DNA from 2 places in the Streptomyces sp. CA2R106 genome. Region 1 is predicted to be linked to the other one. Evidence: riboswitches for the same ligand, from Rfam matches in the RefSeq annotation. Region 1 holds a riboswitch; the other holds the start of a gene.
The links. Region 1 has a riboswitch for cyclic di-AMP ahead of WA788_RS16940 (C40 family peptidase). Riboswitches for the same ligand answer to the same signal wherever they lie in the genome.
Positions count from the first base shown of each region.

Region 1 (5,890 bases):
GGCAACACCACCGGGCCGCACCTCCACCTGGAGGTCCGGCCGGGCGGCGGGTCCCCGATCGACCCGCTGCCCTGGCTGCTCTCCCACGGCCTCGACCCGCGGTAGCCGCGCGCCCCCGGCCCCCGGCCTGGTCCGCCGGGGCGACCCGCTACAGCTTCTCGACCGGGGCGTAGCGCAGCAGGAGCTGCTTGGGCCGCTCGTCGCCGAAGTCGATGGTGGCCTTCTCGTCGCCGGGGCGCCCTGTCACGGCGATGACGGTGCCGAGCCCGAACTGGTCGTGGGTGACGCGGTCGCCGACCGACAGGGAGATCACCGGGCGGTCGCCGGCGGAGCGGCGCGTGGCGAAGCCGCCGGTGCCCGAGCGCCCGCGGGCGGTGACGGAGGACGCGGCGGACGCCGCCGCCCTGGAGCCGCTGCCGCCGCCCGAGCCGGCGGACTGGGGCCGCCCGGTGCGCTTCCACTCTATGAGCGCGTCGGGGATCTCCTCCAGGAAGCGGGAGGGCGGGTTGTAGGAGGGCTGCCCCCAGGCGCTGCGCATCATCGACCGGGTGACGTAGAGCCGGTTGCGGGCGCGGGTGATGCCGACGTAGGCCAGCCGCCGCTCCTCCTCCAGCTCCTTGACCTGCCCGAGGGCGCGCATGTGCGGGAAGACCCCGTCCTCCATGCCGGTCAGGAACACCACCGGGAACTCCAGGCCCTTGGCGGTGTGCAGCGTCATCAGGGTGATCACGCCGCCGGTGTCCTCCTCGCCGTCGGGCGAGTCGGGGATCTGGTCGGAGTCGGCGACGAGCGCGACGCGCTCCAGGAACTCGGCGAGCGACCCGCTCTCCTCGCCCTCCCGCTCCTGCTCGAACTCCAGGGCGACGGCGGCGAGCTCCTGGAGGTTCTCCACCCGGGTCTCGTCCTGCGGGTCGGTGGACGCCTGCAACTCGGCGAGGTAGCCGGTGCGTTCCAGCACCGCTTCCAGGACGACGGCCGGGCCCGCGCCGGACTCCACGACGGTGCGCAGCTCGTCCATGAGCGTGTTGAACCGCTTGACCGCGTTGGCCGAGCGCGCGGCCATGCCGTACGCCTCGTCGACGCGCCGCAGCGCCTGCGGGAAGGAGATGCCCTCGCGCCGGCCGAGCGCGTCGATCATCGCCTCGGCGCGCTCGCCGATGCCGCGCTTGGGCACGTTGAGGATGCGGCGCAGCGGCACGGCGTCCTCGGGGTTGGCGAGCACCCGCAGGTAGGCCAGCACGTCGCGGACCTCGCGGCGCTCGTAGAAGCGGACGCCGCCGACGACCTTGTAGGGCAGGCCGACCCGGATGAAGACCTCTTCGAAGACCCGGGACTGGGCGTTGGTGCGGTAGAAGACGGCGACGTCGCCGGGGCGGGCGTCGCCGGCGTCGGTGAGCCGGTCGATCTCCTCGGCGACGTACTGCGCCTCGTCGTGCTCCTGGTCGGCGACGTAGCCGGTGATGACGGGGCCCTCGCCGGACTGCGTCCACAGGTTCTTCGCGCGGCGCCCGGCGTTGCGCTCGATGACGGCGTTGGCCGCGCTGAGGATGTTCTGGGTGGAGCGGTAGTTCTGCTCCAGCAGGATGGTGCGGGCCTGCGGGTAGTCCTCCTCGAACTGGAGGATGTTGCGGATCGTGGCGCCGCGGAAGGCGTAGATCGACTGGTCGGCGTCGCCGACGACGCACAGCTCGGCCATGGGCGTGGCGGGGGCGCCGTCCGCGGGCTCGGCGCCGGTGCCGACGAGTTCGCGGACCAGGGTGTACTGGGCGTGGTTGGTGTCCTGGTACTCGTCGACGAGGACGTGCCGGAAGCGCCGCCGGTAGTGCTCGGCGACGTCGGGGAACGCCTGGAGCAGGTTGACGGTGGTCATGATGATGTCGTCGAAGTCCAGCGCGTTCGCGTCGCGCAGCCGGGCCTGGTACATCGCGTACGCCTCGGCGAGCTTGCGCTCGAACGGATTCTCCGCCCGGGCGGCGAACGTCTCGTGGTCGACCAGTTCGTTCTTCAGGTTGGAGACCTGGGCGCTGAACGACTTCGGCGGGAACTGCTTGGGGTCGAGGTCCAGGTCCCGGCAGACCAGGGCCATCAGCCGGCGCGCGTCGGTGGCGTCGTAGATCGAGAACGACGAGGTGAAGCCGAGGGTCTTGGACTCGCGGCGCAGGATGCGCACGCAGGCGCTGTGGAAGGTCGAGACCCACATCGCGTTTGCGCGCGGCCCGACCAGCTCCTCGACCCGCTCCTTCATCTCGCCCGCGGCCTTGTTGGTGAAGGTGATGGCGAGGATGGAGCCGGGGTGCACGTCGCGGGCGGCGAGCAGGTGGGCGATGCGGTGGGTGAGCACGCGGGTCTTGCCGGAGCCGGCGCCGGCGACGATGAGCAGCGGCCCGCCGTGGTGCTCCACGGCCGCGCGCTGCTGTTCGTTGAGCCCCGCGACGAGCTGCGCGGGGTCGAGCACGGGGCGCGGCGCGCCGTTGCGGTAGTGCGCGTCGTGTGCCGGCGGGTCGTCGTACCGCCCCTGGAACAGGTCGTGCGGGACCTCCTCGCCGCCGGGGCCGTCGTCCGGTGGCGGGGGCTGCTCGCTGTCGGCGGGCCCGTGGGCCGCGTCCAGACCGTCCAGGAAGCTGTCGTCAAAGAGGCTGCTCATCGCCTCCCGAGTCTAGGGCCGACCGCCGACAGCTCAGGCCGGTCCGCGGAAGTCGCCGCGCGGACTCCCCCGGCTCAGCCTCAGCGCGGCCCCGGCTCCGCCCCACCACACCGCAGGCGCACAGCGAATGCAGGCCGTACGCACAGGAAACTCCTTGCCCGGGTAGCCCGCTCGCCACGCTGGGTGACGCCGGCGAGGCTTCGGCAAAAGATTACGAAAAGGTATCGACCCTTATCGGACATCGCCCTTCCCAGCCGTGCCGGGCTTTGGCTAGCGTGCCGCACCAGCCGGAACCGGCAGCGTCCGAGAGGAGTCCGTCCGCCATGGCGACGCACCGTAAGGCCCGTACCGCGCTCCTGAGCACCCCCGGCCCGCGCGCGGCCGTGGGGATCACCACCGCCGCGCTGGCCACCGTCACGCTGCTCAGCGAGAGCGCGAGCGCCACCCCCGCGCCCGCGAAGCCCGCGCAGCCGTCGATCAGCGAGGTCAAGAAGCAGGTCGACGCCCTCAACCAGCAGGCGGAGGCGGCGACCCAGAAGTACGACCAGGCGCAGGAGCAGACCACCTCGCAGAACGCGAAGGTCAACAAGCTGCTCGCGCAGGTCGCCCAGAAGACGCAGAAGCTCAACGACTCGCGGCGCGTGCTGGGCGAGTTCGCGGCGGCGCAGTACCGCAGCGGCGGCGACATGAGCACCAGCCGCTACCTGCTGTCGGACAACCCGCAGGACCTCGCCGCCGAGATCCACCTCACGGACGTGATGGGCAAGCGCGAGCGGGCCGCGGTCGTCTCTTACCAGACCCAGCAGGTCGCTGTCACCCAGCAGCGGGTCGAGGCGGCCAAGAGCCTGGCCACGCTGACGGCCAAGCAGAGCGAGCTGAAGTCCGCCAAGCAGGAGGTGCAGACGAAGCTCGGCGCGGCGCAGAAGCTGCTCAACAGCCTCACCGCGCAGGAGAAGAAGCGGCTGGCGGAGCTCCAGGCGAAGCAGGAGGCCGAGGCGAAGAAGAAGGCGGAGCAGATCGCCGCCCAGGAGAAGGCGAAGCAGGCGCAGGCCGCGAAGGCCGCGGCCACCACGTCCACGTCCACGTCCTCCTCGACGGCCGCCGAGCAGGCCATCGCCTTCGCCCGCAAGCAGCTCGGCAAGCCGTACGTGTGGGGCGCCACCGGCCCGGACTCGTACGACTGCTCGGGGCTGACCCAGGCCGCCTACAAGGCCGCGGGCGTCACGCTGCCGCGCACCACCTACGACCAGGTGAACGTGGGCACCCGGGTCTCGGAGTCCGACCTCCAACCCGGCGACCTGGTCTTCTTCGACGACGACGAGCACGTCGGGCTCTACATCGGCGGCGGCGAGATGATCCACGCCCCGCACACCGGCACCGTGGTGAAGATCGCGCCCATCACCGAGATGACCTTCTATGCGGCCGTCCGCCCGTAATAGGGGCGCGTCGGCCGTCTCGTCCGGGTCGCCACCGCATGACCCGGATGTCCGATCAGCAAGTCCGCAAAACCCAAGGTCACAGAGCGATTTCGGTCACATTGCGATCCAAACTCCCCGAGATCCGCTGAAGTTGACTACGGTAACCCGCTAGGTGGTCCGCCTCCCGTCGGCGAAGGTCCGGCAGCGCATCACCTCCGCCTAATCCGGCCGGCGCCGGAACCGGGGACCCAGAGGCACTTTGGGGTGAATCGGGGCAGACGCGACCCGCGTCCGCACCGTAGGGCGACCTTCCCCGCCCGAACCCGTCAGCTAACCCGGTCGGCGGTCCACGGAAGGAGTCGCCTCCTTGGCGTCGCACCGCAAGCCGCGTACCCCGCTCCTCGCGTCGACCGGCACCCGGGCCGCCGTCGGTCTCACCACCGCGGCCATCGCATCGGTCACCCTCCTGAGCGAGACGGCGAGCGCGGCCCCCGCGAAGCCCTCGCAGCCGTCGATCAGCCAGGTCAAGAAGCAGGTCGACACGCTCAACCAGCAGGCCGAGGTCGCCACGCAGAAGTACGACCAGGCCAAGGAGCAGACGGCGACCCAGCGCGCCAAGACCAACCAACTGCTGGCCCAGGTCGCCGACAAGACCGAGCAGATGAACGAGTCCCGGCGCGTGCTGGGGCAGTTCGCCGCCGAGCAGTACCGCACCGGCGGCTTCGGTGCCACCACGCAGCTGCTCTTCTCCGACGACCCGGAGAGCTTCCTGTCGCAGAACCACCTGCTGGACCGGCTGACCGCCACGCAGGAGCAGGCGCTCCAGAAGTTCAAGATCCAGCAGGAGCAGGCGTCGGTCCAGCGCGCCCAGGCCACCGCGAGCCTGAAGAAGCTGACGTCCTCGCAGACCACGCTCGCCACGCAGAAGAAGAGCGTGCAGACGAAGCTGGCCGCCGCGCAGAAGCTGCTCAACAGCCTCACCGCGGAGCAGAAGAAGAAGCTCGCCGCGCTCCAGCAGCCGAAGACGACGACTTCCTCCTCGTCGACCTCGTCGTCGTCCTCGTCCTCCAGCACCACCCCCACGTACACCGGCACCGCGACCGGCCGCGCCGCCACCGCGATCCAGTTCGCGCTGGCGCAGCAGGGCAAGCCGTACGTCTACGGAGCCACCGGCCCCGGTTCGTACGACTGCTCGGGCCTGACCCAGGCCGCCTACAAGGCCGCCGGGATCAGCCTCGGGCGCACCACCTGGGACCAGGCCAAGCAGGGCACCGCGGTCTCCGAGGCCGATCTGCGCCCGGGCGACCTGGTGTTCTTCTACTCCGGCCTCAGCCACGTCGGGATCTACATCGGCAACGGCAACATCGTGCACGCCCCGCACACGGGCGCCACGGTCGAGGTCGCCCCGCTGAGCTGGATGCCGTTCGCCACGGCCCGCCGCATCGTCTGACGCGCCCGGAGCCCGTTCACCCCGTCTTCGTCGCGGTGCTCAGGTCCAGAGCACCGCGATGAAGATGTTGACGACGGTCAGGCCGCCGACCGCGCCGAACAGGGCCGTCTCCACCTTCTCGTCGTCGCGCTTGACGTAGACCAGCGCGAGGATCACCAGCAGCACGGCCAGCTTGACGCCGATCTTGACGTTGCTGATGTGCCGGTCGTCGGCGTGCGCCAGACCGACCAGGGCGACGCCGGTCACCAGCATCGTGCACGCGCCGTAGAGCATGCCGGGCACGAAGCGCGGCTCGGCGCGGCCGGGGCCCAGCGCCTTGAGTTGGGTGAGGAAGCCGCCCAGCAGCGCCGCGATGCCGATGATGTGCAGCCCGACGAA
Region 1 covers NZ_JBAGKC010000010.1:42,088-47,977, forward strand. Annotated here, with positions in the region: gene WA788_RS16925 (M23 family metallopeptidase) at 1-105, shown strand, start outside; gene pcrA (DNA helicase PcrA) at 149-2,644, opposite strand; gene WA788_RS16935 (C40 family peptidase) at 2,968-4,080, shown strand; cyclic di-AMP (ydaO/yuaA leader) riboswitch at 4,269-4,422, shown strand; gene WA788_RS16940 (C40 family peptidase) at 4,430-5,512, shown strand; gene WA788_RS16945 (hypothetical protein) at 5,552-5,890, opposite strand, start outside.

Region 2 (5,890 bases), on a different contig from region 1:
GGCGCGGAGCATGTCGCGCAGCCGGCGGTCACCGGTGCGCTCGGCGACGAAGCGGAGCAGGGCCGGGGTGATCCGGGTGATGTCGAAGTGGCGGTGCAGCGCCTCGCCGAAGGGCAGTGAGACGGTCCCCCCGCCGGCCACGTCCACGGCGGTGGCGCCGTCCAGCCCCGTCACGGCGAGCCATTCCGCCACGAGGTCGGGGGAGTTGACGGGGGTGACGCTGAGCGCGTCCCCGGCTTCGTAGCCGAGCGGCACCTCGCACGCGCGGGTGTCGAACGTGAAGCGCCGCACCTCCTTGGTCGCGCCCGGGCCGCTGAGCAGGCGGTTGCCGGTCAGCAGCGCGGTCACGGGCCGCCCGGCGCGTGCGGGGGCGGTGCGGGCCGCGCCGGGCGGGGCCGCGGGCGGCCGTGCGGAGGCGGGCGGTGCGGCGGGCGCCGGTACGGGCGCGGGCGGTGCGGCGGGCGGCGGTACGGGCGCGGGTGCGGGCGGGAATACGGGCGCGGGCGGTGCGGCGGGCGTCTGCCCCAGGGTCGTGAGCATTCCCTCCAGCCACGCCCCGGCCGTGTCCTCGTAGTCGGGCTCGCAGTCGGTGCGGGGTGCCAGCCGTACGGCGCCGAGTTCGCCCAGCCGGTGGTCCAACCGCCGCCCGTGGCCGCAGAAGTCGTCGTAGGAGGAGTCGCCGAAGGCCAGTACGGCGTAGCGGCGGCCCTCCAGGCGGGGCGCGTCGGAGGCGGTGAGCGCGTCCCAGAAGCCGGCGCCGTTGTCGGGCGCGTCGCCGTCGCCGTAGGTGCTGGTGATGAGCAGCAGGTCGGCGGTGTCCGGCAGGGTGCGGGGGTCGGTGGTGTCCATGCCGGCCAGGGCGGGACGGTGGCCCGCGCCCGCCAGGCGCTCCACGACACCGGCCGCGAAGTCCTCGGCGGTGCCGGTCTGCGAGGCCCACAGCACCACGACATCGCGTACGGGGGGCGGCGCGGGCCGGTCGGGCGGCGCCGTCGCCGCGGGGCCCTGCCCGGACTGCTGGTCCGGCCGGTACGGGGGGTGCGGTTGCGGTGCCTCCGGCGCGCGCGAGTACATGCCCGCGAGGACGCCGTTGACCCAGCGCGCGTGGGCGGGCCGGAACGGCGCGTCCGGGGGCAGCACCGGCACCCCGGGAGCGCCGGACTCCAGCCCGGCCAGGAACCCGACGAGGTACTGCCGTTCGTCCGCGCCGAGCACGGGCGGCGGATCGGTGAGGCCGAACAGGCCGACGGCACCGGCGAGTCCGGCGGGTGCCGCAACAGCAGGCGCCGCGACGGCGGGTACGGCGGCGGGTGCGTCCAGCGCCGGGGCCGGGGCCTCCGCGAGAGCCGGGGCCTCCCCGGCAGCCCCGAGATCCCCGCCTTCCGCAACGCCCCCGCCTACCGCGACGTCCCCGCCTTCCGCGGTCTCCCCGACCGCCGCGGCCACCTTCGCCAGGGCCACCGCGCACACCTTGAACTCCGGCTGGAAGGAGATCGGGTCGACGGCGTCATTGGTCACCGCGTTGACGCTCAGGTCCTTGCCGAACAGGTCGTTCCAGTGGAAGGGCGCGAAGCAGCAGCCGGGCAGTACCCGGTCGGTGACCACCGCGGGCAGCAGCGCCCGGCCGCGCCGGGAGGCGACCTCGACCGTGTCGCCGTCGGCGATGCCGAGCCGGTCCGCGTCGGCGGGGTGCAGCTCCACGAACGGCGCCGGGTTGAGCCGGTTCAGCTTGGCCACCCGCCCGGTCTTGGTGAGGGTGTGCCACTGGTGCGGCAGCCGTCCGGTGTTGAGCGCGAACGGGTAGTCGTCGTCGGGGAGTTCGGCGGGCGGCAGGTGCGGGCGGGGGAAGAAGGCGGCGCGGCCGCTCGCGGTGGGGAAGCGCGGCCCGTCCGGCCCGGTGTACCGGATCGGATTGCGGTCGGGCCCGTCCGGGTCCGCGGCCGGCCACTGCACGGGGGTGCCGCGCAGCCGCTCGTAGCTGACCCCGCGCAGGTCGTAGCCGGTTTTGGGGTTCCAGGCGCCCTTGAGTTCCTCGAAGACCTGCTCGGCGCCGGTGTAGGTGAAGGCGTCGGCGTACCCCATCGCGCAGGCGATGTCCGCGATCAGCCGCCAGTCCGCGGTCGCCTCGCCGGGCGGGTCGAGCGCGGGCCGGGCCAGCGTGAGGTTGCGCTCGCTGTTGACCAGCACCCCTTCGGCCTCGGTCCACATCGCGCCCGGCAGCACCACGTCGGCGTGCGCGGTGGTCTCGGTGTCGGCGAACACGTCCTGCACGACGACGAGTTCGGCCGCCGCCAGGCCCTCGACGACGGTCGTCCGGTTGGCGACGGAGGCCACCGGGTTGGTGCAGATGATCCAGCACGCCTTGATCTGCCCGGCCGCCATCCGCCGGAACATCTCCACGGTGCCGCCGCCGGCGCCGTCCGCGCGGATCGTGCCGGGCGGCAGGCCCCACAGCTCCTCGGCGGCGGCCCGGTCCTCGTCGACCAGCACCGAGCGCTGCCCGGGCAGCCCCGGGCCCATGTAGCCCATCTCGCGGCCGCCCATCGCGTTGGGCTGGCCGGTCAGCGAGAACGGCCCGCTGCCCGGGCGGCAGATCGCGCCGGTGGCCAGGTGCAGGTTGACCAGGGCGTTGGTGTTCCAGGTGCCGTGGGTGGACTGGTTGAGCCCCATCGTCCAGCAGCTCATCCACTCCCGCGCGTCACCGATCAGCCCGGCGGCGGCGCGCAGGTCCGCCTCGGCGACCCCGGTCAGCTCCGCGACGGCCGCCGGCGGGTAGTCGGCGAGCAGCTCCGGCATCGCCGCCCACCCCTCGGTGTGCGCGGCGATGAACTCCGGGTCGGTGCGGCCGGCCTCGACCAGCAGGTGGAGCAGTCCGTTGAGCAGCGCGAGGTCGGTGCCCGGGCGCAGTTGGAGGAAGACGTCGGCCTTCGCCGCGGTGGCGGTCCGCCGCGGATCGACGACGATCAGCTTGGCGCCCGCCTTGACCCGGTCCATCATCCGCAGGAAGAGGATCGGGTGGCAGTCGGCCATGTTGGAGCCGATCACCAGGAACACGTCGGCGTGCTCGAAGTCCCGGTAGGACCCGGGCGGTCCGTCGGCGCCCAGCGACAGCTTGTAGCCGCTGCCCGCGCTGGCCATGCACAGGCGGGAGTTGGACTCGATCTGGTTGGTGCGCACGAAGCCCTTGGCGAGCTTGTTCGCCAGGTACTGCGCCTCCAGGCTCATCTGGCCCGAGACGTAGAAGGCGACCGCGTCCGGGCCGTGCTCGTCGATGATCGCCCGCAGCCGCGCGGCGGTCTCCGCCACCGCGTCGGCGACCGGCACCGGGGCGGCCGGGCCGCCGCGCTCGGCCCGGACCAGGGCGGTGGTCAGCCGGCCGGGCGCGGCGAGCATGTCCGCGGTCGTGGCGCCCTTGGTGCACAGCCGGCCGAAGTTCGCCGGGTGCTCCTTGTCGCCGGAGACCTTGACCACGCCGCGCCGCCCGTCGGGCCCGGCGGCCACCTGGAGCACCATGCCGCAGCCCACCCCGCAGTACGCGCACACCGTACGCACCCGCCCGTCGCCCTCCGCCCGCTGCTCGGCGCCGGACAGGAGTTCTGGCCGGGGTCCGGACCGGGGCTCGGGCAGGGGTACGGACACGGGCGGGGGCGCGGGCACCGGCGCGGTCGCGGTGGCGGGCACGGTCGCGGGCACGCGGCTCCCCTCTCGGGTACGGCTGACCGTCGCACCGTACGAAAGGCCCGTTTCGCCGCGGTCACACCCGCGAAGCGCGGCCGGTTACGCCCCCTGCACAGCCCCGGGCGGCCGGGTGTGAGGGCGCGGGCGGGCCGCCGGTGCCCGCCGCGGCTCAGCCGCCGTTCACCAGGCGGATGTAGCGCACCCAGTCCCAGTTGGGCCCCGGGTCGGTGTGGTCGGTGCCCGGCACCTCGACATGGCCGATGATGTGCTGCCGGTCCTTGGGGATGCCGTACTTGTCGCAGATCTCGGCGGTGAGCGCTGCGGAAGCGTGGTACATCGCGTCGGTGAACCAGGACGCGTCGTCGACCCAGCCCTCGTGCTCGATGCCGATGCTGCGGGTGTTGTACGACCAGTTGCCCGCGTGCCAGGCGACGTCGTGCTCCCGGACGCACTGGTCGATGGCGCCGTCGGCGGAGCGCACCACGTAGTGCGCGGTGGCGGCGTGGGCCGGGTCCTGGAAGAGGGTGATGGTGTCGGCGAAGGTCTCCTGGGTGACGTGGATGACGACCATGTCGATCGCATAGGTGGTGGGGCGGTTGGACGCCGTGTAGTTGGCGGTGCTGGCCGGTGCCCAGGTGGCGCCGGGGTAGTCGACGGCGCCGGCCGCGGCGGCCCGGCCGCTGCCGGTCCACAGCCCGCCCGCGAGCGCGGCACCGGCGGCGGTGCCGAGCGCGAGGCCGCCGCGGAGTAACGACCGGCGGGTGTGGGGGAGTCGGGGACTGCTGGGGCGTTCCATGGCGGGCTCCCTGAGAGGTCGCGAAGCGGTCGGGACGTTCGAAATGGTCGGGTCCATGACAAGTACCGGCCCGCCCATCCTGGGGTCCGGCGCCGCGACCTGCCAAGCGCTTCGCGCAATGGCAGAGGTCCATGCCACTGGCGGACCCGCCGCGCGGCCCCACCCGGCCGCCTGCGCGCCGAGTTTGCCCACTCACACACCGTAGCCACCATGTCCCAGCCCTCTTCCCCGCACCGATAACGACTGATGCACGCTCACATCACTTCACGGCCACATCGACTGACCGATTTGCCTGCTCTCTCTATACCCTGACTGTTTTGTTCCTATGCCCAACTCTCTGATACGGCTTGGAAAACGACTCCGGCTCTATTAACGTTCGATAACGCAGCGCGGTCGTCACCGCCGCCGCCAGGACGGCGGACCGCGCGCTTGCCGAATCCCGTCCGCGGGAACCGGGGACCCGAGAAAATGGGGTGAATCGGGCAGTAGTCAGGCCCGTAGGAGACCTTCTTCCTCCGAACCCGTCAGCTAACCCGGTAGGCGAGAGGGAAGGAAAGGAGAGCGCCCGTCGTGGCGTCCGACCAGCTTGCCTACGCCCATGCCCGGCTCGACGGCCACCTCGCCGGCCAGGAGCGGGACGACTTCCACTTCCCCCGCCAGCGCGCCAACGCCGCCGCGGCGAACGGGACTTCCGCCGCGATGACCGCCCCGGCCCCCACCCCCGCGTTCGCGGCCTACGCCAGTGTCGGCGCCGCCGGGCTGGCCCCCGCGCCCGCCGCCGACTCCGCGGCGCGCCCCGCGCCGTACCCGCTGCCGGATGCCGCCCCGGCCGGTGCCCCGCTCGCCGGGATGCCCGTGTACGACCCGACCGTGCTGGCCGGCGCCGACTCGACGTCCATACTGCCGCGGCCGGTTGAGGAGCCGACCGCGGAGCCTGCCGTGGAGACCGTCCGCGACCCGGAGCCCGCCGCCGATGCGGAGCCCGCGACCGCGCCCGCCGCGTTCGTCGAGCCCGCCGAAGCCGCGGAAGCCGCCGAAGTCGCCGAAGCCGCCGAACCGGCCGCCCCCACCGACCCCGGCGCCGCCCTGTGCGCCCGCCTCCTCGGCCAGGTCGCCGCCCAACGCGAGGCCGTCGCCCGCGTCGAGCGCGAGGCCGCAGAGCAGGCCGCGGCCGCGCAGGCCGCCCGGGAGGCCGCCGAGCGCAAGGTGCGCGAGCAGGTCGCCGCCGCGAAGGCGGCCGCCGAGGAGAAGGCCCGCGAGGAGGCCGCCGCGGCGGCCCGCGCCGAGGCCGAGCGGCTCGCCCGGCTCGCGGCCTCCTACATCAAGCCCGTCGCCTGCGCCACGCTCGGCGCCGCCTTCGGCGAGGCCGACCCGTGGGCCAACCTCCACAACGGGCAGGACTTCACCGCGCCGACC
Region 2 covers NZ_JBAGKC010000001.1:153,791-159,680, forward strand. Annotated here, with positions in the region: gene WA788_RS00705 (molybdopterin-dependent oxidoreductase) at 1-3,513, opposite strand, end outside; gene WA788_RS00710 (N-acetylmuramoyl-L-alanine amidase) at 3,848-4,474, opposite strand; cyclic di-AMP (ydaO/yuaA leader) riboswitch at 4,895-5,032, shown strand; gene WA788_RS00715 (M23 family metallopeptidase) at 5,045-5,890, shown strand, end outside.
Region 2: it holds a riboswitch for cyclic di-AMP, as region 1 does, so the genes downstream of both, WA788_RS00715 (M23 family metallopeptidase) here and WA788_RS16940 (C40 family peptidase) in region 1, are expected to answer to the same signal.